4 regions of the Sphingopyxis sp. P1IMeth2 genome follow, and region 1 is predicted to be linked to each of the others. Evidence: predicted binding sites of a transcription regulator. Region 1 holds the regulator's gene; each other region holds the start of a gene.

Evidence for each region. Region 1 encodes LexA, which represses DNA repair genes until DNA is damaged. Its sites were predicted from a motif close to GTTCCNCNCTTGTTCT; they were not measured.
Region 2: a site for LexA is predicted at 3,148-3,163, ahead of P1IM2_RS11355 (ribonucleoside-diphosphate reductase subunit alpha). Genes of this name have one in related genera too.
Region 3: a site for LexA is predicted at 6,212-6,227, ahead of P1IM2_RS04490 (DUF6771 family protein). Genes of this name have one in related genera too.
Region 4: a site for LexA is predicted at 6,520-6,535, ahead of radA (DNA repair protein RadA). Genes of this name have one in related genera too.

Annotation. Positions count from the first base shown of each region.
Region 1 covers NZ_FYAT01000016.1:45,521-53,215, reverse strand. Annotated here, with positions in the region: gene P1IM2_RS16120 (citrate synthase) at 32-1,318, opposite strand; gene gltX (glutamate--tRNA ligase) at 1,356-2,822, opposite strand; gene P1IM2_RS16110 (ComEC/Rec2 family competence protein) at 2,893-5,052, shown strand; gene lexA (transcriptional repressor LexA) at 5,006-5,689, opposite strand; gene P1IM2_RS16100 (molybdopterin molybdotransferase MoeA) at 5,755-6,945, opposite strand; gene moaC (cyclic pyranopterin monophosphate synthase MoaC) at 6,942-7,415, opposite strand; gene P1IM2_RS16090 (cell wall metabolism sensor histidine kinase WalK) at 7,431-7,695, opposite strand, start outside.
Region 2 covers NZ_FYAT01000013.1:267-7,961, reverse strand. Annotated here, with positions in the region: gene P1IM2_RS11365 (acyl-CoA dehydrogenase) at 1-133, shown strand, start outside; gene P1IM2_RS11360 (EAL domain-containing protein) at 247-2,538, shown strand; gene P1IM2_RS11355 (ribonucleoside-diphosphate reductase subunit alpha) at 3,205-5,160, shown strand; gene P1IM2_RS11350 (hypothetical protein) at 5,173-5,562, shown strand; gene P1IM2_RS11345 (ribonucleotide-diphosphate reductase subunit beta) at 5,594-6,655, shown strand; gene P1IM2_RS11340 (hypothetical protein) at 6,792-7,022, shown strand; gene P1IM2_RS11335 (hypothetical protein) at 7,176-7,682, opposite strand.
Region 3 covers NZ_FYAT01000001.1:938,653-946,347, forward strand. Annotated here, with positions in the region: gene P1IM2_RS04445 (FecR family protein) at 1-227, opposite strand, end outside; gene P1IM2_RS04450 (RNA polymerase sigma factor) at 224-865, opposite strand; gene P1IM2_RS04455 (GntR family transcriptional regulator) at 1,084-1,695, opposite strand; gene P1IM2_RS04460 (phytanoyl-CoA dioxygenase family protein) at 1,692-2,567, opposite strand; gene P1IM2_RS04465 (acyl-homoserine-lactone synthase) at 2,564-3,187, opposite strand; gene P1IM2_RS04470 (helix-turn-helix transcriptional regulator) at 3,286-4,164, opposite strand; gene P1IM2_RS18840 (hypothetical protein) at 4,332-4,457, opposite strand; gene P1IM2_RS04475 (SOS response-associated peptidase) at 4,468-5,121, opposite strand; gene P1IM2_RS04480 (hypothetical protein) at 5,152-5,661, opposite strand; gene P1IM2_RS04485 (hypothetical protein) at 5,680-6,009, opposite strand; gene P1IM2_RS04490 (DUF6771 family protein) at 6,011-6,202, opposite strand; gene P1IM2_RS04495 (nucleotidyltransferase and HEPN domain-containing protein) at 6,590-7,513, shown strand; gene P1IM2_RS04500 (PIN domain-containing protein) at 7,552-7,695, opposite strand, start outside.
Region 4 covers NZ_FYAT01000019.1:55,447-63,141, forward strand. Annotated here, with positions in the region: gene P1IM2_RS18615 (hypothetical protein) at 1-296, opposite strand, end outside; gene P1IM2_RS18620 (hypothetical protein) at 293-460, opposite strand; gene P1IM2_RS18625 (shikimate kinase) at 554-1,120, shown strand; gene aroB (3-dehydroquinate synthase) at 1,117-2,220, shown strand; gene P1IM2_RS18635 (cation:proton antiporter) at 2,249-4,150, opposite strand; gene P1IM2_RS18640 (iron-sulfur cluster assembly scaffold protein) at 4,147-4,575, opposite strand; gene P1IM2_RS18645 (CvpA family protein) at 4,572-5,132, opposite strand; gene radA (DNA repair protein RadA) at 5,143-6,504, opposite strand; gene fsa (fructose-6-phosphate aldolase) at 6,709-7,359, shown strand; gene P1IM2_RS18660 (enoyl-CoA hydratase-related protein) at 7,547-7,695, shown strand, end outside.

The DNA.
Region 1 (7,695 bases):
TTCTGAACCGGGACAGGCTCCCGGTCCGTCCTCAGCGCTTGTCGACGGGGACGTAGGCGCGCTGCGTCGGGCCGGTGTAGAGCTGGCGCGGGCGGCCGATCTTCTGCGCGGGGTCCGAGATCATCTCGTTCCACTGCGCGACCCAGCCGACGGTACGGGCGAGCGCGAAGAGCGCGGTGAACATCGTGGTCGGGAAGCCGATCGCCGACAGGATGACGCCCGAATAGAAGTCGACATTGGGAAAGAGCTTCTTTTCGACGAAATAATCGTCGTTGAGCGCCATTTCCTCAAGCTGCAGCGCGACGTCGAAGACCGGGTCGTTGACCTTGAGCGCGGTGAACACCTCGCGCACGGTTTTCTGCATCACCGTCGCACGCGGGTCGTAATTCTTGTACACGCGGTGGCCGAAGCCCATCAGGCGGAACGGATCATCCTTGTCCTTCGCACGCGCGATATATTCGGGGATGCGTTCGGGACGGCCGATTTCGCGCAGCATGTTGAGCGCGGCTTCGTTGGCCCCGCCATGCGCCGGACCCCACAGGCAGGCGATGCCCGCCGCGATGCACGCGAAGGGATTGGCGCCCGACGAACCCGCAAGGCGAACGGTCGAGGTCGACGCATTCTGCTCATGGTCGGCATGCAGGATGAAGATGCGGTCGAGCGCGCGGACGACCGCCGGATCAACCTCATATTCCTCGGCCGGAACGCCGAAGGTCATGCGCAGGAAATTATGCGTGTAGCTGAGGTCGTTCTGCGGATAGATGAAGGGCTGACCCACCGAATATTTATACGCCATCGCCGCGATCGTCGGCATCTTGGCGATCAGGCGGTGGCTCGCGATCATGCGCTGGTGCGGATCGTGGATTTCGGTCGAATCATGATAGAAAGCGGACAGTGCGCCAACCACGCCGCACATGATCGCCATCGGGTGCGCGTCGCGCCGGAAGCCGCGATAGAAGGTCGCAAGCTGTTCGTGCAGCATCGTGTGGCGCGTGATCGTGGTATCGAACTTCGCCAGTTCGTCGCCGCTCGGCAATTCGCCATTCAGGAGCAGATAGGCGACCTCCATGAAGGTCGAATGCTCGGCAAGATCGCCGATCGCATAACCGCGGTGGAGCAGGACGCCTTCGTCGCCGTCGATATAGGTCAGCTTCGACTCGCAGCTCGCGGTCGAGGTGAAGCCCGGATCATAGGTGAAGGCGCCGGTCTGGCCGTAGAATTTGCGAATGTCGACGACGTCGGGGCCGACGGTGCCCTTCAGCACCGGACTCTCGACAATCTTGTCGCCCAGGGTGATTTTCGCGGTCTGGTCGGTCATATTTTTTCCCCTGATCTGCGGGCGGGAGAGTGAGTGGCTACGCCCCTGCCGGATAATTGTGCGCTGCGTCAAGTCGCGCCAGGCTCTCGTCGCGCCCCAATAGCAGCAAGACGTCGAAAATGCCCGGAGAAACGGTGCGGCCGGTCAGCGCGGCGCGCAGCGGTTGAGCCAGCTTGCCAAGGCCGACTCCGGCCGACTCGCTCGTCTCGCGCACCGCCGCCTCGATGGCATCGTGCGACCAGTCGCCGAGCGCGCGGAGGCGGTCGCTCACATTCGCCAGCAAGCCTTCCGGGGCTTCGGCGATCAGCGCGGCCGCTTTCTCTTCGACCGCCAGCGGACGCACCGCAAACAGGAAGACGGCGCCCTCGGCAATCTCGTCCAATGTCTTCGCGCGCGGCTTGAGCACGTCCATCGCGCGCGCCAGCAAGGCGCGGTCGTCGCTGTCGAGCGCGCGGCCGACCAGCGCCTCGATGCGCGGCGCCACCAGGCCGGCAAGCCGGGCATCGTCGGCCTCGCGGATATAATGACCGTTCAGATTCTCGAGCTTCTTGAAATCGAAGCGCGACGGCGAGCGGCCGACATTGGCAAGATCGAACCATTCGACCGCCTGCTCGCGGCTGATGATTTCGGCATCGCCATGCCCCCAGCCGAGGCGGAGCAGATAATTGTTCACCGCCTCGGGCAGATAGCCAAGCTCGTCGCGATAGGCATCGACGCCGAGCGCGCCATGCCGCTTCGACAGCTTTGCGCCATCGGCGCCATGGATCAGCGGGACGTGCGCATAAACCGGTTCGCGCCATGCCATCGCGCGGATCAGCGCGAGTTGGCGGAAGGCGTTGTTCAGGTGATCGTCGCCGCGGATGACATGGGTGATCCCCATGTCGTTATCGTCGACGACGACGCTGAGCATATAGGTCGGGGTGCCGTCGCTGCGCAGCAGGATGAAATCGTCGAGCTCGGCATTCTGGACCGTCACCTCGCCCTGCACGCGGTCGTGGATCGTCACCGCGCCGTCCTGCGGCGCGCGCAGGCGGATGACATGCGGCGCGGCGGGATCGCCGTCGTCCCGGTCGCGCCACGGGCTGCGGACGCGGAAGGGGATGCGCTTTTCCTGCGCTTCGGCGCGCATCGCGGCGAGTTCATCCTGCGTCAGATAGCAGCGATAGGCCGCGCCTTTGGCGAGCAGCTCGTGTGCAACCTCGGCATGGCGTGCCGCGCGCGCGAACTGATAGACGGTCTCGCCGTCCCAATCGAGGTCGAGCCATTGCATCCCGTCGAGAATCGCGTCGATCGCGGCGTCGGTCGAGCGTGCGCGGTCGGTATCCTCGATCCGCAGCAGGAACTTGCCGCCGTGATGGCGCGCAAAAAGCCAGTTGAACAGCGCGGTCCGCGCGCCGCCGATGTGCAGATATCCGGTGGGGGAGGGGGCGAAGCGGGTGACGACGGCGGTGCCCGTCGCTTCGGGGGTCGCTTCTGCCAATTCGGTTTTGTTTTCGGTTGCCACTCTGGCCTCTTTCACTCAGGCTGCCGGCCGCGGAACAGGGACCGCGGCGGATTTCGGGGCTGCCCCTAGCATGGCGACAAGCACGCTTCAAACGCCCATTGCCGCGCGGACGCTTTCATGGTTCGGCGCGTTTCCGGCGGCGCTCGAGAGGCGCCTGGAGATCGAGCGCGAGCGGCTGCCGCTCTGGCTTCCCGTGGCCTTCGGCGCGGGGATCGCGCTGTGGTTCGCTTTGCCGACCGCGGCGCAATGGATCGGACTTCTTTGCGCCATGGCGGGGGGCATGGCCTTCGGCCTGGCAATCGGCTGGCAGACCCGCGTTGGCCGCGCGCTGACCATCGGTTGCGGGGTTGCGGCGGCAGGGCTGCTGCTGATCTGGGGCCGCGCGCTGTGGGTCGAGGCGCCGGTGCTTGCGCGGCCGGTAACGACCGAATTTTCGGCGCGGGTCGAAGCCGCCGAGCCCTTGCCCGCGCGCGAGCAATTGCGGCTTGTCGTGCGGCCGCTCGCGCGTCCCGATCTGCCACCGCGCCTGCGGCTGACGCTGCGCGGCGACCAGCGGCGCCTAATTGTGCCGGGGACGATGATCGGCGTGCGCGCGCGGCTGATGCCGCCGCCAACCGCGAGCCTGCCCGGCGGCTACGACTTTGCGCAGCGCGCGTGGTTCGACCGCATCGGCGCGGTCGGAACAGTGCTTGGCGATGTCATACTGCCGCCGGGCGCCGAGCATGCGCGCCAGCCGCTGCGCGCGCGGCTGAGCGAGCATATCCATCGCCAGGTTGCGGGGTCGCCGGGCGGCGTCGCGTCGGCGCTGGTGACGGGCGATCGCGGCGCGATCACGCCCGAGGACGAGGAGGCGATGCGGCGCAGCGGGCTGGCGCATCTCCTGTCGATCAGCGGACTGCACGTCACCGCCGTGGTCGGCTTCGCGATGCTGCTCGCCATGCGGTTGCTGGCGCTCAGCCCGCGGCTCGCGCTCGCGGGCTATGTGTTGCCGCTTGCTGCCGCCGCCGGGGCGCTCGCTGGGGGCGGCTATACGTGGTTGGCTGGCGCCGAGGTGCCGACGCTGCGGTCGTTGATCGCGGCGTTGCTGGTGCTGGCGGCGATCCTGCTGGGGCGCGAGGCGATTACCTTGCGGCTCGTCGCCGCCGGCGCGCTGCTCGTGCTACTGTGGCGGCCCGAGGCGCTGGTCGGGCCGAGTTTCCAGCTCAGCTTCGCGGCGGTAACCGCGATCGTCGCGCTCCACGAAAGCAGGGCGATGCAGCGCTTCGTCGCGCGGCGCGAGGAGCCATTTGCCTTCCGCTTCGGGCGTGGCGTCGCCGGCTTGCTGATCACCGGCATCGTCGTCGAGGTCGCCTTGTCGCCGATTGCGCTGTTCCATTTTCACAAGGCCGGGCTTTATGGCGCGCTCGCCAATGTCGTCGCGATCCCGCTCACCACCTTCGTCATCATGCCGGCGGAGGCTTTGGCGCTGCTGTTCGACGCGGTGGGGGTGGGGGCGCCCTTCTGGTGGGTCGCCGATCATGCGCTGCGCTTGCTCATCGGGCTCGCGCATCATGTCGCCGCGGCGCCTGGCGCCGTCACCACCTTGCCTGTGTTCCCGCCATGGGCCTTCGGGGTCGCAATGGCGGGCGGGCTTTGGATATTGCTGTGGCGCAGTGGGTGGCGCTGGGCGGGCGCCGTGCCGCTGGTGGCGGGGATGGCGGTGCTGCTCGCTCAGCCGCGCCCCGACCTGCTCGTGACCGGCGACGGTCGGCATATCGCAGCCGCCGTGCCGGGCGGCGGCTATGCCATGCTGCGCGATCGTGCCGGCGATTTCGTACGCGACGCGATGGCCGAAGCGGCGGGGATCGACACGCCGCTCGTCGCGCTTGGCGATCTCGACCATGTCGATTGCAATCGCGATTTCTGCCGTTGGACACAGGGCAGGGGCGATGCGCCGCGCGTCATCCTTGCCGCGCATGGGCGCGACCGGATCGCCGGTGAGGAGATGGCGGCCGCCTGCGCAGCCGCCGATGTGGTCATCAGCGAACGCTGGCTACCGCGCGAATGCGTCGCGCGCTGGCTGACGATCGACCGCGATACGCTGGAAGAAAGCGGCGGCCTTGCGCTCTATCTGGGTACAAAGCCGCGGCTCGTTTCGGCGCTGCGCGCGGGCGATGCGCATCCTTGGCGCCGCCCGCACCAGCTTAGTGGTAACGACGAAGCAGTCCCGACAGCCGACCTTGCACCATGACGCGATCGGCTTCGTAACGCTGCGGTTCATAGGCGCTGTTGGCGGGATCGAGGCGCACCATCCGGCCTTCGCGATGGAAATATTTGAGCGTTGCGTCCTGTCCGTCGACGAGCGCGACGACGATATCGCCCTCGCGCGCGGTGCTCGCCTTCTGGATCAGCGCGTAGTCGCCGTCGAAAATCCCCGCCTCGACCATCGAGTCGCCCGACACCTCGAGCGCATAATGTTCGCCCGCGCCGAGCAACGCGGCGGGAACGGCGAGCCGGTTATAATCTTCGAACGCCTCGATCGGGACGCCGGCGGCAATCTTGCCGTGCAGCGGCACTTCGATAATGTCGTTCGCGGCGATGGGCTTCAGCGCCGGTGCGGGCTTGCGCAGCGGCACCACATTGTCGCTGTCGCTCCGCGTTTTGGGCTTGGCCGCATCGGGCAGCTTCAACACTTCGAGCGCACGCGCACGATTGGGCAGGCGGCGCAGGAAGCCGCGTTCCTCGAGCGCGCTGATCAGCCGGTGGATGCCCGATTTCGACTTGAGGCCCAGCGCCTCCTTCATTTCCTCGAACGACGGCGAGATGCCGCTGGCGTCGAGCCGTTCCTGGATGAAGTGGAGCAGTTCATGCTGCTTCGCGGTCAACATCGGTCGTTCTCCATGATGGCGTTTCCGGACATAAGGGGAACGATAGTGGAACAGACCGGAACTTGTCAAGCGATCGCGATATAGCTTGCAAGCTCCCCCGCCGCGCGGGGTGCCGCGCCGATATCGCGGACGATCAGCGCGTTGGCGGAGATCAGCGGTTGCGTCTGGCCGCTGTCCTGTCCGTCGCAGGGGGTGAGCAGCCCCTTGTCGAGGCGCGCGCGCAAATAATCGCGCCTTGCCCCGCCGGGGCCGAGTGGAACCGCGAGGGGGGCCTGGCTGACCTCCGGCAACGGCGCGGCCGCCCCGGCAAGGTAGCGGACGAGCGGTAGCAGAAAGAGCGTCGCGGTTACGAACGCCGACGACGGATTACCCGGCAGGCCGAGCAGGATCGCGTCGCCGATCCGGCCGGCGATCAGCGGCTTGCCGGGGCGCATCGCGATCTTCCAGAAATCGAGCTGCCCGCCCGCATCGTCGAGCGCGCCGCGGACATGGTCGTGATCGCCCACCGACGCGCCGCCAACGGTAACGATGACATCGTGCCGCCGCGCCATATCGCCCAATATATTGGCGAGAACGCCGCGATCGTCGCGCGCGCGCAGCGGCAGCGTGACGTCGGCGGGTTCGGCGGCGAGCATCGCGGCGAGCATCGTGCCGTTGCTGTCGGGTATCTGACCGGGCGCGAGCGCACGCCCGGGCGCGACCAGTTCGTCGCCTGTCGTCAGGATCGCGACGCGCGGGCGTCCCCCGACGATCAGGTCGCCCGCACCGCCCATGATGGCGGCGGCGAGCGCGCCGGGAGAGAGGCGACATCCCGCCGTGAGCAAATGCGCTCCCGCTGCAAAATCGCTTGCCCGGGCGCGGACATGGCGTCCACGCGACGCGGGGCCATCGCCGGTGAGCGTCAGGCGCGCGCCATCGGCGATGACATCCTCTTGCACCACCACGGTATCGGCATTGGCCGGCAGCATCGCGCCGGTGAAGATGCGGATCGCTTCGCCCGGGCCGAGCGCGTGGGCGGGCGCGGTGCCGGCGGCGACTTCGCCGGCGATCGTCCACGGGCCGGGCATATCGGCAAAGTGGATCGCATAGCCGTCCATCGCCGACAGCGCCGCCGCGGGCTGGTCGCGCCCGGCGACGACGTCCTGCGCAAGATAGCGTCCGGCGCATTGCGCCACGCCGATATTGTCGGCGCCGAGCGGCGGCTTCAGCGCCAGCAGCCGCGCCTGGGCCTCTTCGACCGCGAGCAGCGCGCTCATGCGGCGCGCCAGTCGCCCGACCGGCCGCCGCTCTTTTCGAGCAGGCGGATATCGCCGAGCACCATCGCGCGGTCGAGCGCCTTCGCCATGTCGTAGAGCGTCAGCAATGCGACGGACGCGGCGGTTAGCGCCTCCATCTCGACCCCCGTCGGCCCGGTCGTCGCGGCGGTCGCGCGGACCGAAATGCCGTCGGCTTCCCAGTCGAATTCGACCGCGACGCTGGTCAACGCCAGCGGGTGGCAGAGCGGGATCAGCTCGGCGGTGCGCTTGGCCGCCATGATCCCGGCGATGCGCGCGGTCGACAGCACGTCGCCCTTGGGCGCGTCGCCGGCGCGGATCGCGGCGAGCGCTTCGGGCGCCATCGCGATGCGACCGCTGGCGACGGCGCGCCGACCGGTCGCGGCCTTCGCGCCGACATCGACCATATGCGCCGCGCCGCTTTCGTCGAGATGTGTTGGTCGGTTCGTCATCGATGCGGTCCTTTGTCAGTGCGCTTCGGACAGCGGAAAGGACACGGACACGCGTGTGCCCTTACCGACTTCGCTTTGAATATCGAGCTGGCCGTTATGCCGTTCGCTGATGTGCTTGACGATCGCCAGCCCCAGCCCGGTGCCGCCGACCGAGCGGCTGCGTGCTTCGTCTACGCGGTAGAAGCGTTCGGTGAGGCGCGGGAGGTGATCGGGCGCGATGCCTTCGCCTTCGTCCTGGACCGCCAAACGGACGCGGCGGCCCTCGCGCGTCAGTTCGACC
Region 2 (7,695 bases), on a different contig from region 1:
TACCGCCTTCCTCGAAGCGAAAATCGCCTCGACGCGCTTCTATCTGCAACAGATCGTCCCCGCGGCCACCGGCCTCGCGCCCTCGGCGCTCGCCGGCGACGCCGCGCTGGAGCCACTGCCGCGCCTTGGTTGACGCCGGAAAAGCCGCGCCGCGCACCGCGATCGGGCGGCGCGGTTTCCCGGCATGATTAACGCGATGCTAACCAGGTTCAGTTAATGCCAACGGGTCATTTTGGAGACCCGTGCGTGCCAGTTAAGGTCAAGAGCCTTTTCATCAGTTGGCGAACGATCGCGCTGGCGCTGTTGCTCAGCGTGGCCGCGGGCCTGTCGTCGATCGCCGAACCCGTCGACCGCATCCTAGAAAGCGCCGTCGGTGCTGTCGCTTGGCGCCCAGTGTCGGGCGACATCGTCGTCGTCGCCCTCGACGACCGGACAATCGAAAAATATGGCCGTGACGATTTTTCAGTCGGACGCCACGCTCAAGTCATTGATGCAGTCGACCGGGCCGGCGCCAACCGGCTGTTTGTCGACTTTACCTACGAACGGCGCCGCAACGATCGCGACCTTCCGCTGCTTACCAATGCCGTAAAACGAATGCATGACCGTATCATCCTTGCCGCGGCCACAAAATCGGTCCGCGGGACGACGGCCGAGCTGAATAAACTGCCTGGTCCAGCATTCGGAAATGAATTTCAGGTTGGCGTTATAGGCTGGGAATTCGCGTTTTGGCAGGTCTGGCGAATTCCTGCGGCGGTAACGGTCGACGGGCGGTTGATGCCCAGCTTTTCGGCAATGATGGCGCATTATCATCCTCTTGCCGCGAGCGTCTATGCGCTCGACTATTCGTACAATGTCGATTCCATTCCGACCTACAGCGCGGCTGACCTGCTTTCGGGCAAGGTCGGCAGGCGCGAACTGGCGGGCAAGGATGTCATCTTTGCCGCGACAGCCGAAGCATTTCAGGACATCCATTATCTGCCCGGCAAAGATCGCGTGCCCGGCGCCTATGTTCATGTCGTCGGCGCCGAAACATTGAAGCGCGGCACGCCGTTCGACATCGGTTGGACGCCGGCCTTCGCGCTCGCCGCCATCGCCCTTATCACCGCCTTGTCACTACGCCAGACGCGGTGGTACAATCTTGCAGTCGCCGCCACGGTTTCGGCGTTGATCGTTGGCAAGTTTGTTTTGATGACGATGCTGATCAGCAGTTCGATTGGTGCTGGCCTGTTTTTCGTTGCGACTGTTACTGCCAATGTTTCGCGGTCGAGGCGTCGCCGGTCGGCGCAGCGTGAGAATCCTTTGTCCGGCTTGCCCAATTTCGAGGCACTGCGCACCCAGCAGTCTTTCGGCAGTGCGACCGTAATATCCGCTAAGGTCGTAAATTTCGAAGACCTTGCCGCCTTCATTCCAGGCGAGGGACTGAGCAAGCTCGTCGGGCAGGTGACCCGCCGGCTTCAGCTCGCATCGCAAGGAACCACCCTCTATCACGATCTCGACGGCACCTTCGCGTGGCTCGTCCCCTATTATCAGCACAGCCAGATCGAGACGCAACTCATGGGGCTCGCCGCGCTGTTCAACGCGCCGCTGACGATCGACGAGTTGAAGGTCGACGTGTCGATGGCTTTCGGGGTCAATGACGAGTTCGAAGGCTCGAACGCGCAGCGTCTCGCCGCCGCGCTCGTCGCCGCCGAAAAATCGATCCGCAGCCGCGTCCTGTGGACCAAATATACGCCGCAGCAAAAAGACGATGCGGGTTGGCAGCTCAGCTTCCACTCGCAGCTCGAGGATGCGCTGAATGCTGGCGACATCTGGGTCGCCTTCCAGCCGCAATATCAAATCGCGACGCGGCAGCTCGTCGGGGTCGAGGCGCTCGTGCGCTGGACGCACCCCACGCGCGGACCGATCTCGCCCGACGAATTCATCGTCCAGGCCGAAAAGAGCCAGGACATCTATCGCCTGACCCTGTTCGTCATGGACCAGGCGATCCGTTCGGCGGCGCAGTTGCAGAAACTCGGCACCGAAATTCACATGTCGGTTAATCTCTCTGCGACCCTACTCGATCACAAGGATCTCGTCTCGACGATCCGCGTCATGCTTAGCGCGCATCATCTGCCGCCCGAACGGCTGACCATCGAAATCACCGAAACCGCGCAGATCGAAAACAGCCTCCAGGCGCGTCAGACGCTCGCGCAGATCCGCCGCGCCGGCATGCGCCTGTCGATCGACGACTATGGCACGGGGCAGTCAAACCTCGAATATCTGACCGAAATCGAGGCTGACGAGATCAAGATCGACAAGCGATTCGTCATGACCATGCGCGATTCGCAGCGCAACCTCGAAGTGGTCAAATCGACCATCGATCTCGCCCACCGCCTGGGCGCCACCGCAGTCGCCGAAGGCATCGAAGATGCGCAGACAATGGCGCTCCTCGACCAGCTTGGCTGCGATATCGGCCAGGGCTATCTGCTTGGCAAACCACAGCTAATTAGCGACCTGCTCGCCAGCCTCTCCACCCCCTCCGACAGCCGCCGCGCCTAAGCTGCCAGATTGGCCGGGAATTTATAGTTAAGACTCGATTTACCATGTCGATTAAGGTATATGCTCCGTTAACTGTTCTTCGTGGGCAGTACCGACAGGAGATCTGACATGGGTTGGTTTTGGCGATTCCTGGGTGGCGGCGGCTCCGGCAACGGCGGCACGTCGGCTTAACCCGAACGAATTTCAAAGATTGGGCCTCGGCATTGCCGGGGCCTTTTCTTTTTGGGGTAAAGCCCTTCTCCCGAGGCACCCGACATCTTGTGCCGCCGCACCGATTTTTTGCGACAGCGATGCTCTTTCGCCACATATGGCCGAACCCCGCGGAAACGCTGGCGATCGCTCCCTGAGGCGTGCTTTTCCATCGACGAGTTGAATCAAATCAGCGACGAACCGAGTCCCTAATCTGTCATTTACTCTCTTGCATCGTCGCGCCGACGTGGCACTATAGATGGTGGGTAGACCACGGGGGCACCCCAAGAATTAGTATGCGGCCGAAAGTGGCGGATTTCCGCGCTCCATCCCATATGGGGGCGGGAAGCAGCTTTTTGCGTCCGAAAATAAGTGCCACCCGGCGGTCGAATGGTGCTAGGCTGGGGCTTCGCCCTGAGTCGAACAAGACGGGAACAGACTGCGCCGCTGCGCGGTCGGAAAACGGGGCATTGAAACATGGATTTTCGCGAGACCGAACGGGTGGAGACAAGCGACGTGGCGACGGTGGAACTGACAAAGAATGACGCTCCGGCAGCGCCCGAATCGGGTGCCGAATCAAAGGCTGCGGCACCCGCCGCAAAGCTCAACGATTCGTCGGAGCCCAAGGTGCATGCGCGCCGATTCGAGGTCGTCACTGATTCGTCGCGCGATTCGCTGCTGACCGATTTCGGCAAGGAAACCTTGCAGGACCGTTATCTGCTCCCCGGCGAATCCTATCAGGATCTCTTTGCCCGCGTCGCCTCGGCCTATGCCGATGATGCCGAGCATGCGCAGCGCCTCTACGACTATATCTCGAAGCTGTGGTTCATGCCCGCGACCCCCGTTCTTTCGAACGGCGGCACCGGCCGCGGCCTGCCGATCAGCTGCTACCTCAATTCGGTCGACGACAGCCTCGAAGGGATCGTCGGCACTTGGAACGAGAATGTCTGGCTCGCGTCGCGCGGCGGCGGCATCGGCACCTATTGGGGCGCGGTGCGCGGCATCGGTGAACCCGTGGGCCTCAACGGCAAGACCAGCGGTATCATCCCCTTCGTCCGCGTGATGGACTCGCTCACCCTCGCCATCTCGCAGGGCAGCCTTCGCCGCGGCTCGGCCGCCTGCTATCTCGACATCTCGCACCCCGAGATCGAGGAGTTCCTCGAGGTCCGCAAGCCGTCGGGCGACTTCAACCGCAAGGCGCTGAACCTCCACCACGGCGTCCTCATCACCGACGAATTCATGGAAGCGGTGCGCGACGGCAAGGAATTCAACCTCCGCTCGCCCAAGGACCAGAGCGTCCGCGGCACCGTCGACGCGCGCAGCCTGTTCCAGAAGCTCGTCGAGACGCGCCTCGCGACGGGCGAGCCCTACATCATCTTCATCGACCAGGTGAACCGCATGATGCCCAAGCATCATCGCGATCTCGGGCTCAAGGTGTCGACCTCGAACCTCTGCTCGGAAATCACGCTGCCGACGGGCCGCGACCATCTCGGCAACGATCGCACCGCGGTCTGCTGCCTCTCGTCGCTCAACCTCGAAACCTGGGACGAGTGGAACGGCGACAAGCGCTTCATCGAAGATGTCATGCGCATGCTCGACAATGTCCTCCAAGACTATATCGACCGCGCGCCGCCCGAAATGGCGCGCGCCAAATATAGCGCCAGCCGCGAACGCTCGGTCGGCCTCGGCGTCATGGGCTTCCACAGCTTCCTCCAGGCGCGCGGCCTGCCGTTCGAGGGGGCGATGGCGAAGTCGTCGAACCTGCGTATCTTCAAGCATATCCGCGCGCAGGTCGATCAGGCGTCGATGCTGCTCGCCAACGAGCGCGGCCCCTGCCCCGACGCCGCCGACCAGGGCGTGATGGAGCGTTTTTCGTGCAAGATGGCGATCGCGCCGACCGCGTCGATCAGCATCATCTGCGGCGGCACCAGCGCGTGTATCGAGCCGATCCCGGCGAACATCTACACGCATAAGACGCTCTCGGGCAGCTTCTCGATCCGCAACCCGCACCTCGAAGCCCTGCTCGTCGACAAGGCGAAGAACAGCGACAATATCTGGAACTCGATCCTCGAGCGCGGCGGCAGCGTCCAGCACCTCGACTTCCTGACGCAGGACGAAAAGGATGTGTTCAAGACGAGCTTCGAAATCGACCAGCGCTGGCTGCTCGAACTCGCCGCCGACCGCACGCCCTATATCGACCAGGCGGCGTCGCTTAACCTGTTCATCCCGGCGGACGTCGAGAAATGGGATCTGCTCATGCTCCACTACCGCGCGTGGGAACTCGGCATCAAATCGCTCTATTATCTCCGCTCGAAATCGGTCCAGCGCGCCGGCTTCGCGGGCGGGGTCGAGGCCGACAACACGCCCGAGGCGGCGAAGTTCGAGCTTTCGGCCGAGAGCACCGATTATGACGAGTGTCTGGCCTGCCAATAAGGATCTAACCCCATGAACAAGAATGCGGGTTGTACCCTCGCGGCGGTCGGAGCAGCGATCATTCTACTGCTCGTCTTCCTGATCGGCTATCCGCAGTATCGCGTCTATTCGCAACGCCTGGCGGGCGAGGCGGCGCTAGCCGAGGCGCAATCCTCGCGCCAAGTCGCAATACTTGAAGCTCGCGCAAAAAAGGAAAGCGCCATCTCGCTCGCCGATGCTGAGGTTATTCGTGCCAAGGGCGCCGCTCAGGCTAACGCTATCCTGCAGAACAGCCTTGGTGGCCCCGAGGGGTATCTGCGCTACCTTCAAATTCAGGCGCTCGAAGGGACCAAGGCCAGCCTGATCTATGTTCCGACCGAGGCGGGTTTGCCCGTCACCGAGTCACGTCGTCTTGACCAATAATCACACGCCATTCTGATCCGAGGAAACGCCGATGCCATTGCTCGAAGCCCGCAAAACCTACAAGCCCTTCGAATATCCCTGGGCCTATGATTTCTGGAAGCGCCAGCAGCAGATCCACTGGATGCCCGAGGAAGTGCCGCTGGGCGAGGATTGCCGCGACTGGGCGCAGAAGATCAGCGACCATGAACGCAATCTGCTCACCCAGATCTTCCGCTTCTTCACCCAGGCCGATGTCGAGGTGCAGGATTGCTACCACGACAAGTACGGCCGCGTGTTCAAGCCGACCGAGGTCAAGATGATGCTGACCGCGTTCAGCAACATGGAAACCGTTCACATCGCCGCTTATTCGCACCTGCTCGACACGATCGGCATGCCCGAAAGCGAATATGGCATGTTCCTCGAATATGACGAGATGCGCGCCAAGCACGACTATCTCGGCACCTTCGGCGTCGACAGCGACGAGGATATTGCGCGCACGCTCGCGATGTTCGGCGGCTTTACCGAGGGGCTGCAGCTGTTCGCCAGCTTCGCGATGCTGATGAACTTCCCGCGCTTCAACAAGATGAAGGGCATGGGCCAGATCGTCAGCTGGTCGGTGCGCGACGAAAGCCTGCACTGCGAAGGCATCACGCGCCTGTTCCACGCCTTCGTCAAGGAACGCGACTGCCTGACCAAGACGGTGAAGGAAGACATCATCGATTGCTGCCAGAAGACCGTGCGGCTCGAGGATGCGTTCATCGACCTTGCCTTCGAACAGGGCCCGGTTCCCGGCATGACGCCCAAAGAGATCAAGCGCTACATCCGCTACATCGCCGACTGGCGCCTGGGACAGCTCGGTTTCCAGCCGATCTACATGATCGACGAACACCCGCTGCCCTGGCTCGCCCCGCTGCTGAACGGCGTCGAGCATGCCAATTTCTTCGAAACGCGCGCCACCGAATATTCGAAGGCCGCGACGCGCGGCGACTGGAACACCGTGTGGACCAGCTTCGACAGCCGCAAGAAGGCCAAGGCGAACGACGACCCGGCCGCCGCGAGCAGTGACGATGGCGGCGACGACATGTTCAAACAGGCCGGCATCGCCGCGGAGTAACCAACGAACCCCTCTCCTTCAGAGCCTGCCCCGGCGCAGGCCGGGGGGAAGAGCAGCGAAGCTTGCCGGCTTGCTGGCTTGACGAAGCGGGGTGGGCCACACGGCACGAAACGATGATCGAAAAGAGAAGTCGCAAATGACCGACAAGAAAAAACTGAAATTGCTGATCCTCAGCCAGCCGCAACGCGCCTGCCTGGAGGGTCTGTCGAACCGCCGCCCCCAACTCCCCACCGACCCCGTCCGCGACGAACTCGTCGAGCTGGGTCTGGTGGCGCAACAGGGCGCGAAATGGACGCTGACCCCGACGGGCAAGAAGGTGCTGGCGGCGGGGTCGAACCGGCGGAACAAGGGCGGGTTTTCGGTTTGATCCGAAACCTGCGACGGTTATTGCGGCAGACATGACATTATAGCCGACGCAATGGCCCATGGATGCCGGATCAAGTCCGGAATGACGATGGGGAGGAAGCCAGACCGCTTAGCGTCTTCGTGTGAAATCCGAAAGGCCCGCCCCCGGCCACCCTCAATTCACCGTGACCCCGCTCGGCACCGCTTTCACCCCCGCCGCCGCGAACAGCACGCCACCGCGCACCGCTTCGGGGGAGCCTTCGAGCAGCGGCAGCTTCACCAGCTCGCGCGTTGTCTCGCTGTCGTCGTCTACGACCAGCCGCAGCGAGGCGATGCCGATGTCACTGCGTTCAACAACCACATCGCGGATTGTCGCCAGAGGCCACGACAGGCTGTTGCCGCGATAGAGGCGCATACCGTCGTGAAAGATCCAGGCGTCGCGCTGGCGCCACAGGCGGAAACAGGTCGACAGGCCGATCGCCGCGGCGATCATCGCCGTCGTCGCCACCGCATCGCCGAAGACCAGGTTCCGCAGCATCGCGCCCATGCCGTCGCCGCGCACCGGCTCCGCCTGCCCCAGCGCCAGCGCCGCCAATATCAGCGCGCAAACGATCGCCCCCGCCAGCAGCGGTTTGGGCTTCAGCCGCGCGATCACGACGATCCTTCTGTCCCCATTGCTCATCAACCGCACAAAT
Region 3 (7,695 bases), on a different contig from region 1:
CGCCGCGCGTCGGCATGTGCCGTTCCGTGGCGCGGTGACGTCTTGAGGATCGCGAGCGCGGCCATGCGCTTCTCTGCGCGCCGATAGGCTTCGCGATGCTCGGCCGATGCCTGCAGCCACGCATCGAACTCGTCGCGGAGTGCATCTCCATCACCGCCGCGCAGTTTAACGAGCCAGGCCCGTGCGACTTCATCGACCGTGTAATCATCGCCGCCGGCTCCGCTCATTGTTCGCCGTCCACCACCTTTGCGATCAGACCGAGTGCTTTCATCATATGATATTCCACCGTCGCGATGCTGATGCCGAGCTGCTCATGTATCTCGCGATAGGAGAACTCGTCCACCCGGTGCATGAGAAAGACACGGCGTGTCTTCGGCGGCATGGCGTCAACCGCCTGCTCATAAAGTCGCAGCAGATCAGCGGCTTCGAGATTCCATTCCTGGGTCGCCGGGGTTGCCGCATCGCTTTCTTCGCGCAGCGAAAAGAGGGCCGTGGGCGCAGACTTGCGGCGGCGCGCCCGGTCAATCAAGAGGTTCTGGGCAATGCGGCGCAGAAAACCGCCGGGGTTGGCGAGCCGGTCGCGCTGCGCGCTTCCTGCGGCGCGCGCAAAAACTTCCTGTACAAGATCGGGCGCTTCCTCTGCTCCCGCCTTGCGGCGCAGGAAATAAAAGAGCGACGCGCGGTGAGTGCGGTACGCCGTCTCCAGATCTTGCCCGGATACGCATCGCTGTTCGGTCGGCACCGGACGATCGTCGGGATGCGCGTGGCACGCTGACGACACCGAAAAGGGATGACGCGACGGGGCGCGGTCGCCGCAGGTACAGGAGGGCACGGCACAAAATCCCGCAGGCACGAGCGGCGCCATCCCGCCGCGGCGGGATGCCCGTCTCTCCATGCTGCGCCGCCGTTCGGTCGCGTGTGCGATCCAGGTCCGGTTCGGCCGCCGGTCCGGTCAGGGACTGGCGCATTTAATGCCTGGCGAAAGATTTCGCGCAGGAGCTGCCAGCGATGCTTCTGCGCCGCTGAATCATGTCAAGTGCGAGGGGCGCTGACAAGCAAAAGTGTGGGATGCGGTCTCGCGCATCAAGCCTGGCCGCCCTGGTGAGCGCCAAGCATCCGTGCATAGCGCGCCGCCTCGTGCGCCCGTCTCTCATGATAGCCAAGCAGCAAATTTCGGACCGCGGCCTGCGGTTCGGCATCGGCGACTGCGGTCTCGATCCGGCGGTACTCGCTCTCTACGTCGCCGAGGATTGCCGCATCGAAGTGCCGCGAGAACTGCAGCCGGTCGCCGATCGCCGCTATGCTCGCGACGATCTCGCCGTTCGAAGTTCGTTCGGCGATGGCGAGGAACAGATCGGCGATCCGGTCGGGATAGGGCTGGTCGGCAGACACCGTCGCTGCGGCCGCATTCGGTGCCGTCGCAATCGCGGCGAGCAGGAGCACCAGATGCAGTTCGAGAAGATCGCGAAACTCGGTCTCGGTGAGGCGATGCACATGAAAACCCTCACCCGGTCGGAAGTCGACCATGCGTTCGCCATCCAACCGGAAGAGGCTGTCGCGCACCGGAGTCAGACTGACGCCAAGTTCATCGGCGACGCGCGCGGCTTCGATCCTCGCGCCGGCCGGCCATGCGCCCGTCATCAGGCGCCGTTTGACCGCTTCATAGGTCGGCTCGAACACATGCGCGGGGCTCATTGGGCGTTCCTTTGGCCGGCGGCAAAATCGGCGACGGCATCGGCCTGGTCGGGACGAAGCGCATCGACGGCGCCGACTGGACCAGGCGGATCGTCTTGCAGGAGGATGGAAGGGCACTGCCCCTCATAATTGCCAAGGTTGGGGCGGTGCTGCGCATAGCCCGCTAGCGCCGCGAGCCCGGGCGGAAAATCTCTTGCGACGTGAGGTGGGTAAGCCAGCCACAGATTTTCATAGGGCTTCAGCCATCCTAAACTGTAGCTCACGAGCAAGCCGCGCCGGACATTCTCGCTGATGTTCGCGCCAGCGCCATGCGCGGTCGATCCCAGAAAGCAGATCGCCGACCCGGGTTCGCATTCGGCATATATGGGAGGGCCGGGATCCTCTTTGGCCATACCGCTGACGCCATGGCTGCCCGGATAGATTTCGGTCGCGCCATTGTCCCTGGTGAAGGGCGTCAGGGGCCAGAGGACATTGACCAGATATTCCTGGCTGCCGTCTGCCCCGCGCCACATGTCCTGATCGCGATGCGGAAACTGCCGCACTTCACCGGGGTGGATCTCGATCGCCTGCGTGAGGTTGAGCTGGATGCGTTCGCATCCCGTTCCAAGGATCGCCTCGACGGCGGGCAGAACGAGAGGATCGAGCACCAGATCGGCCATGTGCCCCGAGCGCCGCAACAGGCTGCCGAACCGCTTCGTTCGCCGTCCGTAGAAGTCGCCCTGGCAAAAGGGCGTTTCGGCAAAGACCGGCTCGAGATCCTTCGCGAGGGCGTGCACAGGCGCGGGTGCGACCCCATGCAGGATGCAATATCCGTCGCGGCGGAGCTCGCTGACGAGGCGCCCACGGGCGGCGTGGTTGATAGCCCTTCTCATGGTGCGAGCTCCCCGCTTTCGAGTCTGAGCCCGAGCGGCGCCCATGTTCCCGTCCGCTGCAGCCCGGGAAGCGTGTCCTCATCGATCCTTATGCCGAACGCGAGGATCGGGCATGCCCCGTCGGGCCGCGCGGGGCCGAACGCGCGGCACGACCAGCCGAAGCTGCTGATCTTCGCGAACCAGCGCGTGTCGGCGATCCCGACATATTCGCGGATGCCGCTGTGAAGGGCATGGTCCGCAAGGGCGCTGACGAGCTGATTGCGCGCGTCGAGACGCTCTGCCGCCGTTTGCGCCGGGTCGAGGCAGAAGCGGCTGACCTCCCAGATGCTCTCGTCAGAGGGCGCGCCGTCCGGGCAGAGGTGCGGGTAGATGTTGCCGAGAAGATGCGGCGATGTCGTGGGCAGCAATCGCGCCGATGCACGGTGACGCAGATCGTCGGGATCGAGAAGGATAAGATATCGGGCCTGCGGATTATCGAACTGGTCGAGCTCGAAGCGGTCGTCAAGGGCAGGAAGATCCCATTTTAACCGGTCGATGAACACGTGTTTGCGGGCGGCGAACATGGCGCGCAGCGCCGCGTCGCCGGGCGCAGCTGGCGCCCGCGGGGATTGATCGGTCATGAAATGTCCTTCGTTGCTGGAAGCTCATTTCAGACCACCAATCCCGCGGGGCGGCTATTCCCATTTATGGGCAAGCCTTTTGCGATTGGACCGCCGGATTAGTCGGGGCGCCACCAGTCGTAGATGTCGGAGAAGCCAATCAGACCGTCGAACAATGCGCAAAGGATCAGCATCGAGCGGCAATGGACCGAATAGCGATCGCGCGCCATCTTGAGGTGGCGCACCACCGTCTCCTCGCTGATCCCGAGAATATCTGCGATCTCGCCGGCGGTCTTGCCGCGCGCCGACCAGAGCACGCATTCGCGCTGCCGCTCGGTGAGGATGGAACGTCCTCTCAGAGGGGCCGTGCCGACGAGCTCGCGCGCCTTCGCGATCGCAACGGCACCGATGATCTCTGCGACATGGAGCATATGGCCGGGCGTGTCGGCGCGCGGCTTCACGGCAAAAGAGCAGGATCCGCTCGCCTCGCCGGGCAGATGACGCGGAACGGTGAATCCGTCGCCGACGCCGCTCTCTCGCGCGACGCTGAGAAATTGCCGATCGCCGCGCGACAGCGGAATAAAATGGTCGACATTGCGCCATTCGAAGCCGGTGAGCGATCGCTCGCCGGCGCGCCGGATCGGGTCGGTTGAGCGGAGGTCGAGGCCGATATAAATCCGCGCCCAGGCCTCGGGATAATTATGGACAAGGATTGACGCGTTCTCGCCGCCGCGTCGTTCGAAGGCGAGCGCGAAATGGTCAAAACCCATACGGTCTGCGGCTTTCGCGAGCGCCGAAAAAAGATGGTCTTCATGCCCGGCGCCTGAAATTTCGTGCGCGAGTTCCTCTGTCAAATAAAACTGCTTCACGTCGATAATCGGCCGCTGGCGCGTTCCCGACCCGGCTGCCCGCGGTCCGCTCCCTGGGTCGAACGCCGCCGGTTCCTCTCCGGGACGCGCGAGATTGGGACAAGTCACCGACGGGTCCTGATATCGCACGCCGGACGGCAGTCTTCGCTGCCTCGGCGCGGCAATCTATCGGTTCCAACGGTCTAACGTCCCGAGAAATGACGTAAAGCCTGTGCGAGTAGAAGATGGGACCATTTTGACACGTTATCGGCCTGACGGCCATGCGATGCGATGTCCCCGCTGCGCGAGCTATGCAGTCAGTCGCCCGTGAGCGACCGAACCGCGCCGATAATTCCAGCGATGAAGGAGCCCGCCACGATCACTGCGGCGAGCCAGAACTCGATAGCAAGGGCGCGACGCTTCCACCTGGGTTCATCGGTCATCGGAACCGCATCACGGAAAGAGGTTTGGCGTGTCAGCCGGCGGGGCCTTGCGGCTGAACCATGGCACGTCGGTCCGCTCGACGGCGAGGCGGTTTGCGGGATATTTCGCGACCAGCGCCATCGCCTCTTCGGCAGGCGCCTGGAGCCAGGCCTCATGATCTTCGGGGTGCAGAATCACGGGCATGCGGTCGTGAATATGAAACAATTCCTCGGTCGCATCGACCATCACGCCCGTATAGCAATCGCCCCATTCATCGCTCGGACGCCAGAGACCCGCCCAGGCGACAAGCGGCTGGTCGGTGACGCTGATCCACGTCCGCGTCATGCGTCCTTTCTCGCCTTCGGCTTCGGCGAAGGAGGTGAAGGGAATGAGGCAGCGATGCGCCGGGTTGGTGAACCAGGGACGCCAGAAGGACATCAGCTTGTCGTCGCGGGCATTGTTGACGGGTTTCGGCTTGCTCGTGGGCTTCATATGCTTGAGCCGCACCGGGAAGCCCCAGGTCATCGCCTGCAGGACGCGCTCGCCGCCGTCCTGGCGGACCACGAAACCCTGTCCGCCGGGATAGACGTCGCCTGGCGAGACATTGGTGGCCTGCGGCCGGCGCGCCCTGAAATAGGATGCTACTTCGTCAACCGAGCTGTTCAGCGTCACCAGATTGCACATTGACGGCTCCAGGTCAGGGGAGGCTCACGGTCAGGCTGCCCCCAGCAGGACCCCGAAGCTCTGCTGGATCGGCGGCGCGATTCTGAAGCTATTCTTGGGGAAGCGGCGCAACATGTCCAGCGGCGGTCGCGCGCGCTCGAGCCAGTCGAAAAGATCCTCGGGGTGAACCACCGCCACATGGCGGTCCTTATAAGGTGCGAGATCGTCGTAGGCAGCGACGGTGAGCGCCGCGAAACTGCCCGGCCATTCGCGGCTCTCCGGTCGCCAGACCGCCGCGATGCCCATCAACGGTTCGCCGATCAGGCTGGCCGAATAGATTGTCTTGCCCTGCTTCACCAATCCGAAGGCATCGGCAAGCAGCAGACAGGGGCGATCGATGATCGCGGTCTCGGACTTGAGCAGCGGAATCTGGAAGACATCGGGATCGCGCGAAGGCAAACCCCAGTGGAGCTCCTTCTCGCGCTCGCGCACACCGTCCCAGATCATCACGCGATGGAACCTGCCGATGCCGATGAGGGCGTCGTTACCTTCGATATCCATCGGTCTGCCTTTCGCTGGCTAGGCGCGGAAGCGGCTCAGCGCGCGCTTCCATTCGCGCTCGTCGGGCATCGGCAGCCGAATGTCGTCCTTGCCAGGCTCGACCAGGTCGAGCCGGACCGGGCGTATACGCTTGCCCGTTCGCGCCTTGCAGCGCGCGCACCAGAATTTCTCGCGGGCGCGCCCAAGATCATCGTCCCACATCTTGCGCTGGAACAGCCACCAGAGGCCATAGGGATCGAAGCTTGCGCCATGCCCGCAGCGGCAAACGGGCCTGACCGCCTGATACCAGGCCGCCGCTTCGAACAGATGTGTGGCGCGCCGCTGCCCGTCTTTGGTCCAGCCGCCCACGTCACAGCGACAGCCCGAGCTGGTCGATATGCGCGGGCTCGCCATTCTCGCCCAAGCTTTCTGCGATCGCGCGCGCCAGCTCGAACGCTGCCTCGACGCGAACATGGCGGGTGGGTGCGGTAAGGCCCACGCGCGCCCAGCCGGGCGCAGTGAGCAGTGTTTCGGCGACTCGGGCGGTATCGATTCTGTTCATGCATCAATGAGAACATAGGAAGAACATTTTGGCAAGTCCGCGTGCATGTCCGCCATGCCGACATGGTATTCCTCCGCACTGCGGCCTCGACCGGCGCGCTGCCGCTTGCTGCGCCGACGCGCGCAAAATCCCGCAGGGGGCGGTCCGCCCCGACGGGACCGCGATCGCAAAGCCGCGCCCTTCAAGCCAACGAGCGGCTGATCCACGCCAGCCCACCGGGCTCATCGTCTTCTCGGGCACCGGCATCCAGGACAATCTCGTCGACAAGGCACGGGCGTTCGGCATCCCCGACGGGAATTTTCGTATCCGGGATCCGGCATCAGGTGCCGATCTGGACCTGACCGCGCTTGCCATCGGGCAAGCATGTGCCCACAGAAGGAAGGAGCGATGCGGAACGATCTCGACCATCTCCCGGCCAACAAGCAGCGCGAGCTCGAGCGCGTGAAGGCGATCATCTTCGAAGAATTTGAGGACGCCATTGCGCTCGGCACGATGAGCTGGAAGAAGAAGGGGCGCATCGACAAGATCATTCTCTACGGCAGCTATGCGCGCGGCGGCTGGGTCGACGAACCGCACACCGCCAAGGGCTATCGCTCGGACTTCGACCTGCTCATCATCGTCAGCGACAAGCGGCTGATCGACAAGCTCGATGTCTGGTCGAAGCTTGACGACCGGCTGACCCGAGAACTTCTGATCGACCGGACCCTCAAGACCCCGGTGAATTTCATCGTCCACACCCTGCAGGAGGTGAACGACGGGCTCGCGCACGGGCGCTATTTCTTCATGGACGTCGCGCGCGACGGGATTGCGCTTTACGAGGCCGACGACAAGGCCTTGCATCAGCCGAAGCCGAAGACGCCTGACCAGGCGTTGGCGATGGCGAAGGAATATTTTGAGGAGTGGTTTCCTCTGGCAATGCAGCGGTTCGAGTTGTCAGCCATGGGTCGGGAGAAGGGCTATCTTAAGCCCGCGGCATTCGACCTCCACCAGAGTACCGAATTCTTGTACCACTGCGTCCTGTTGGTGTGCACATTCTATTCGCCCCACGTTCACAATCTCGGCTTTCTGCGGACGCAAGCTGAGCGGATCGATATGCGTCTTGTCGACGCGTGGCCGCGTGAGCTGAAGGCCGATCGCGCTCGCTTCGAGAAGCTCAAGGAAGCCTATGTGAAGGCCCGCTACTCGAAACATTATCGGATCAGCGAAGCGGACCTGGTGTGGCTTGCGGGGCGTGTCGAGGAGCTTGGCCAGGCAGTGCACGCCATTTGCTCGGAACGTATCGCAGAGATGGAAGCTCGCGCTGGCGCGTAGCGGCTTACGGGTTCTATCTCTTTCCTTTGCGAAATCGCTTACAGGAGGTCGATATTCTCGCGCAGCATCGAGGCGAGCTTGGGCAGGCCTTTCTTCTGCAGATCGAAGATGAACTCGTTCGGTGTGAAGGGCGGCCGCGTGTAGCAGCGCCGCATCGTCGCGAGCGCTGACAGGGCCTCGGC
Region 4 (7,695 bases), on a different contig from region 1:
GTGCCTTCCTCGCCATCGCTGGCCTCATCGCCCGCGTCGGTGTCGCCGCCGTCGAGCGTCGCGACGGCTGGCGGCGCAAGGGGCGTCGCACCAGCGGGTTCGCCCTTCGGCGCTGCGGTCGAAGAGGGCGCCGGGGTCGGCGACGGCGTCGGCGCCGGGCGCGGTGCCGGCGTGTCGGCGGGCTTGCCAAAGCCTTCGGGCAAGAGCGATTCCTGCGCGACCGCCGGAAGCACGAGCGCAGCCGCGAGTGCGGTTCCCGACAATCCAAGGGTCAGCGCGAGCATTTTCTTTGTCATTGTGCCGCGCTTTCGGCAATCTTGTCGGTCACGTCCACCTCAATCATCTTCGCCTCGATCGGTCGTCCCAGCCAATAGAGGAACAGTCCGAACGCCAGCAGCAGCGCCAGGGCGAAAATCCCGGCGACCCAGCGCCCTTTTCCCGATCCTTGCGTTACGCGCAATATCCTGTGCCACCCGTGCCGGCTCGACCCAAATTTGCGCGGCGCAGCAAAATCATTGTTCCGCGCGCTTCCTGCGGTATAGCCGCGCGCACCATGTCGCGAAACCCGAAAAGCCCGGCCCCGGACATCGCGCCCGCAATTCGCGCGCGGCCGATCGTGCTCGTCGGATTGATGGGATCGGGCAAATCGACGATCGGCCGCCGCCTGGCGCAGCGCCTCGGCATGCGCTTCGCCGACGCCGACGACGAGATCGAACGCGCCGCCGGCATGACGATATCCGACATTTTCGCGCGCTTCGGCGAAGCGCATTTCCGCGACGGCGAACGCCGCGTGATCGCGCGCCTGCTCGCCGGTCGGCCGCTGGTGCTCGCGACGGGCGGCGGCGCCTTCATGAACGACGAGACGCGCGCACTGATCCTGGGCAAAAGCCTGTGCATCTGGCTCGATGCCGACGTTGCGACCCTGGTCGAGCGCGTCGGGCGCCGCAGCCATCGCCCGCTGCTCAAGAACCGCGACCCCGGTGAGGTGCTGCGCGAACTCGCCGCGGTCCGCAATCCCGTCTATGCCGAGGCGCATATCCGCGTCAGCTCGGCAAGCAATCCGCACGAACATACGGTGCGCGCGATCCTGGAGGCGCTGTCGCAATGGAAGCCGCAATGACCAGACTGACCGTCGAACTCGGCGCGCGCAGCTATCCGATCCTGATCGGCGAGGGGCTGCTCGACGAATTGGGCGCGCATGTCGCCCCGCTGCTAAAGCGTCCGCGCACGATGATCGTCACCGATACCCATGTCGCCGATGCCTATCTGGCCAAGGTCGGTGCCGCGCTGGGTGCAGAGGGCATTTCCTTTTCCTCGCTCGTCCTGCCCGCAGGCGAAACAACGAAAAGCTGGGAGGGTCTTGCGCGGCTGACCGAATGGCTGATCGGCGAAGGCGTCGAACGCAGCGACCATGTGATCGCACTCGGCGGCGGCGTGATCGGCGATCTCGTCGGCTTTGCGTGCAGCATCGTCAAGCGCGGCTGCGCCTTCATCCAGGTGCCGACGACGCTACTCGCGCAGGTCGACAGCAGCGTCGGCGGCAAGACCGCGATCAACGTCGCCGCGGGCAAGAATCTGATCGGCGCCTTTCACCAGCCGGCGCTGGTCGTGATCGACCCCGCGACTCTGACCACCCTCCCCCGCCGCGAACTCGGTGCGGGCTATGCCGAAGTCGTCAAATATGGCCTGATCGACGATGCGGACTTCTTTGCCTGGTGCGAGGCGAACGGCGCCGCGCTGCTGGCCGGCGATACCGCCGCGCGCGCTTATGCCATCGCGCACAGCGTCGCGGCGAAGGCCCGGATCGTCGCCGCCGACGAACGCGAGACGCAGGATATCCGCGCGCTGCTGAATCTGGGCCACAGCTTCGGCCACGCTCTCGAAGCCGAAACGGGCTATTCAGAGCGGCTGCTGCATGGCGAAGCGGTTGCGGCGGGCATGGTCCTCGCGCATCGGTTTTCGGCGGCGAAGGGCCTGTGCTCCGCTGCCGATGCCGAACGGGTGCGCGCGCATCTGGCGAGCGTCGACCTGCCGCACAGTCTCGCCAGCGCGGGTATCAATACCGGCGGCGCGGCGCTTGCGGCGCATATGGCGCACGACAAGAAGGTGCGCGGCGGCAAACTGCCGCTGATCCTGACGCGCGGCATCGGGCAGAGTTTCGTCACCGACGAATATGGGCTCGACAGCGTGGCGGAATTTCTCGACGCGCAGGCGGCTTAGGCGCCAGACGCCTCGGTTAGCAGACGCGTCACGCCGACTCGGGGTCGGCCGCCTGCATCGCTTCCTCGTCGCGCGCGGCGGCCTTTGCCTCCTGACGCCGCTGGCGTAATTTTTCCAGCACGCTTGCCGACTCGCGGCCGCCGCCGGGCTTGAAACGGTGATCCTTGCCCGCCGCGAGGTCGCCTTCGTCCATCTGCGCGGCGAGGCGCGTCGCGTCGAGCTGGCGCAGCGCCGCCTCGACATCTTCCATCTGGCGCGGATCGACGTCGAGCTTTTCGAGCGCCATGAGCCCCAACGCGATCGAGCTTTCGAAAACCTCGCGCACCGCGCCTGCAGTTCCCGCGCCCTCGATCGCCATCAACTGGCGCCGATCGAAAACGCGCGTCAGTATCTTGGCCTGCGGGAAGGCTTCGACGATCGGACGCAATACTTCGGTATCAACCGTGGCGTCGTCGATGCAATAGATGATGACCCGCGCCTCCTCCGCGCCCGCTCGACGAAGCAGGTCGAGCCGCAGCCCGTCACCGAAATAGACTTTGGTGTCGAACCGGCCGGACAATTCGATCTGGCTCGGCTTCTTGTCGATCAGCGTGACCGAACAATCGACCGCGTGGAGCATCTGCGCGACGATCTGGCCGAAGCGGCCATAGCCGATGACGAGCGCCGAGCCGCGCGGCGCATCGTCGGGTCCTTCGAGTTCGTCGCCATCGCGATCGGGCGAGAATTCGAGGTTGCGGGCGAACAGCATCAGGAAAGGCGTCGATACCATCGACAGTGTTACCACCGCGCTGAACAGGCTCGCCGCCTCGGGCGCGATAAGCAGCGCGTCGGCGGCCTGGGTAAAGAGCAGGAAACCGAACTCGCCGCCCTGGCTGAGCAACAGCGCGAGGCCGAGCGCGGTTTTCCACGATTTGCCGAACGCACGCACGAGCAGTGTCAGCACCATGACCTTGACCGCAACCAGACCCGCCGCGAGCAGCAGAACGCGCAGCGGATCGGCGAGGATCACATTGACGTCGAGCACCATGCCGACGGCCAGGAAGAACAGGCCGAGCAAGATCAGGCGGAACGGCTCGACATCGGCCTCGATCTCGTGGCGATATGGCGAATCGGCGAGCATCACCCCCGCGACGAAAGCACCCAGCGCCGTCGAGACATGGAGGCTGTGCATCAGCGCCGAACTCGCCAGCACCACGAGCAGGCCGACGACGACGAACAGTTCGCGCTCGCCATAGCGCGCGACGAGACGCAGCAGCGGATTGACGACGAACCGGCCGGCGAGGACCAGCCCCGCGATGGCGAGCAGCGTATAAAGCGCCAACAGCGTGCCCGGCGGCGCCGAAGGGTCGGCGGGCGCCCGCGACAGCGCGGCGATGATCGTGATCATCGGCACGATCGCCAGATCCTGAAAGAGCAGGATCGAAAAGGCCTTCTCGCCGAAAGGCGAGTTGATCCGGCCCGAGCTTTTGAGGCTCGGCAGCACCTGCGCCGTCGACGACAGCGCGAGCGGCAGGCCAAGCGCGAGCGCCGCTGCGGGGCTGAAGCCCAGCGTCACGAAGATCAGCCCGGTCAGGAGCAGCCCGGTGACGACAACCTGCGCCAGCCCGAGCCCGAAAATGGCGCGGCGCAGTTGCCAAAGCCGCCGCGGATGCAGTTCGAGGCCGACGAGGAACAAGAGGAAGGCGATGCCGATCTCGGCGATTTGCAGCTTCGACTCGCCGCCGCCGACGAGACCCAGACCGTGCGGCCCGACGAGCGCGCCGGCGATCAGATAGCCGAGCACCGCGCCGAGCCCCAAACGGCGGAATATCAAGACGAATAACGTCGCAACGCCCAGCAGCACCGCGCCTTCGAACAACAGCGTATCGGTCGGGGTGCGCGCCGCCACCTCGGTGACGGCGGGCGCCGTTGCCGCGAGGAGAAAAGTCATGCCGTCACCTCGTCATCCTCAAGCGCGGCGATGGCGGCATCGAAAGGCAGCAGTATAGCGCCCTGCCGCGCCGGATAGTCGCGCGCCGGCGCGAGCAGATCGAAGCCGGGCCAGTCGGGCATAGCGCCCTCGCCCGCGAACCAGGCGGCGATGGCGTCGCGCGCAGCGCGAATGTCACCGAGCGCGCGGCCGGGCGCGTGGCGTGCGACCAGCGCCGCCGACGCCTGCCCCAGCGCGCAGGCTTCGACGTGCAGGCCGACCTTCGTCACGCGTCCGCTCTCGTCGGCGTCGAGGTCGAGGATGATCGCGCTGCCGCACAGCGGCGCGCGCGCCGAGATATGATGGCGCGCCTCGGGCAGCGGCGGATAATCGGCATTGGCGACTGCCAGCGCCAATATGTCGCGGTTATACAGCGGCGCGCTCATTTCGCGGCCGCGTCGGGCGCGTCCTGCTTCACGGTCGTGCTTTCGGCGGCGCGCGCTTCGGCCCGCCGTTCGGCGACCACCTTGCTCAGCGCGGCGCTCGTCGCGTTGAGTGCGGGATAGGTGCGGCTCTGCTCCATCCATTCGGGACGCTGCGTATTGCCATAGCCGATGTCATAGAGAAGCGTAACGAGCATGAAGCCGATCGCGGCGATCAACAGACCCTTCACCGCCCCGAAACCCGCGCCGAGCCCACGGTCGATACCGCCGACGATCGAGGCGCGGCTGCGCTGCCCCATCGCGCGCGAACCCCATTTGGCGAGGCCGAAGACGATACCGAAGAGAAGAACGAAGGCGAGCATCGCCGCTCCGCCCGCGGTTCCGACCCAACGCGACACGAACTCGGTCACTGCCGGATGAAAGAAGCGCACCGCCGCGATCGCCAGCACCCAGGCGAGCAGGGTCGTCACCTCCTGCACCAGCCCGCGCGAAAAGCCGAGCGCTGCGCCGCCACCGACCAGCGTCAGCACGATGATATCCAGAGCCGTCAGACTTCCCATCTGCCGGTCGCTAGTCGCGCCCGAGCATCAGGTCAACGAGTTCGCCGAGCCGCGTGAAGCCGGTAACGCCGATGCCGTTCACAGCCTTCATCCCCTTCGGCCCCCAGCCCTTTGAAAAACCGAGCTTCGCGGCTTCGCGCAGGCGCAGCGCGTCGTGCGCGACAGGGCGAATTTCGCCCGACAGCGACAATTCGCCGAAGACGATCGCATCGGCAGGAACCGGCCGCTCGCTGAACGCCGAAATCAGCGCTGCAGCGACCGCCAGATCGGCGGCGGGATCGGTCAGGCGATAGCCGCCCGCGATGTTGAGATAGACTTCCGCGCCGCCCATCTGGAGCCCGCAGCGCGCTTCGAGCACCGCAAGCACCATAGCAAGGCGCCCGCTGTCCCAGCCGACGACGGCGCGCCGCGGCGTCGCGCCGCTCGCCAGCCGCACGGTCAGCGCCTGCACCTCGACCAGCACCGGGCGCGTCCCCTCCAGCGCCGGGAAGACGACCGATCCCGGCACGTCGCGGCTGCGGTCGGTCAGGAACAGGCTCGACGGGTTGCTGACCTCGCCCAGCCCTTCCTCGCCCATCGCGAAGACGCCGATTTCGTCGGTGCCGCCAAAGCGGTTCTTCACCGCGCGCAGGATGCGATACTGGTGGCTGCGCTCGCCCTCGAACGCCAGCACCGTATCGACCATATGTTCGAGGACGCGCGGACCTGCGATCGTGCCATCCTTGGTGACATGCCCGACGAGGACGATCGCGGCGCCGCCGTCCTTGGCATAGCGGATCAGTTCCTGCGCGCTCGCGCGGACCTGGCTCACCGTTCCCGGCGCGCTGTCGATGAGGTCGCTGTGCATCGTCTGGATCGAATCGATGACGACGAAATCGGCGTCGCGGCTGTCGAGCGTCGCCAATATGTCGCGCACCGACGTCGCGCTCGCCAGCGCGACCGGCGCGTCGCCGAGCCCCAACCGCTGCGCGCGCAGCCGCACCTGACCCGCCGCTTCCTCCCCGCTGATATAGACGACCGACTTGCCCGCCTTCGCGAGCCGCCCGGCCGCTTGCAACAACAAGGTCGACTTGCCGATCCCCGGATCGCCGCCGATCAGCGTTGCCGATCCGGCGACGAAGCCGCCGCCGAGCGCCCGGTCGAATTCGGCGATGCCGCACAGCATCCGCTCCGGCATCGGGCTATGCTCGCCCAGCGTCTCGAGCGCCAGCGAACGGCCGCCTTTCGACAGGTCGTGCTTGGCTGAAAAGACGGTTTCGCTCGCCTCTTCGACCAGGGTATTCCACTCGCCGCAATCGGCGCATTGCCCCTGCCACCGGTACGAGACTGACCCGCAATTCTGGCAGACATATTGACGCTTCGCTTTGGCCATGCGGATCGCATAATCGGAACAAAGATGGAACGCCAGCGCTTTCCTCTCGGTCGTTGCGAGGAGCGTAGCGACGCGGCAATCTCCCGCTCTCGACTTTGCGCAAGGCGATGGCTGGAGATTGCTTCGCTTCGCTCGCAATGACGATCAAACCGCTTTACGGCAGCTTCAAACCCGAATCACCTTCGCACAGGAAAGCTCCGCGCCATGAAATTCTTTGCCGACACCGCCGAAATCGCCGACATCAAGGAACTGGCCGCAACGGGGCTGCTCGATGGCGTCACCACCAACCCGTCGCTGATTGCCAAGTCGGGCCGCGACTTCAAGGAAGTGACGAAGGAAATCTGCGCACTCGTCGATGGCCCGGTCTCGGCAGAGGTCGTTGCGCTCGATCATGAAACGATGATGAAGGAGGCCGAAATCCTCCGCAAGATCGCCGACAATGTCTGCATCAAGGTGCCGCTGACGATCGACGGGCTCAAGACCTGCAAGGCGCTGACCGGCGACGGCACGATGGTCAATGTGACGCTCTGCTTCTCGGCGACGCAGGCGCTGCTCGCGGCGAAGGCGGGCGCGACCTTCGTCTCGCCCTTCGTCGGTCGCCACGACGACAATGGTTTCGACGGCATGCAATTGATCGCCGACATCCGGCTGATCTACGACAATTATGCCTTCGAGACCGAAATCCTGGTCGCGAGCGTGCGCCACGGCATCCATGTCCTCGAAGCCGCCAAGATCGGCGCCGATGTGATGACTGCGCCGCCGTCGGTCATCAAGGGATTGTTCAAGCATGTCCTGACCGAAAAGGGCATCGAAGGCTTCCTGGCCGACTGGGCCAAGACCGGGCAGTCGATCTGACCCCTACAAAACCCGAAACAGTCGTGTGTCCCCGCGAAGGCGGGGATCCATCTCCCGCCGGCTCAAAATGGCACCTTCCGGAGATGGGCTCCCGCCTTCGCGGGAGCACACCGTTATTTGGCTCAGCTTTCCAGTTGACGTAAACGTCAACCTCCCGCGATACTCGTCCGAAAGGGAGAGATTCGCGATGACCGACACCACCATTCTTACCGAACGCCGCGGCCATGTGCTGATCGTCACGATCAACCGCCCCGAGGCGCGCAACGCGGTCAACGCCGCGGTCCACGTCGGCATCGGCACCGCGCTCGAAACCGCCGAGAACGACCCCGAAATCCG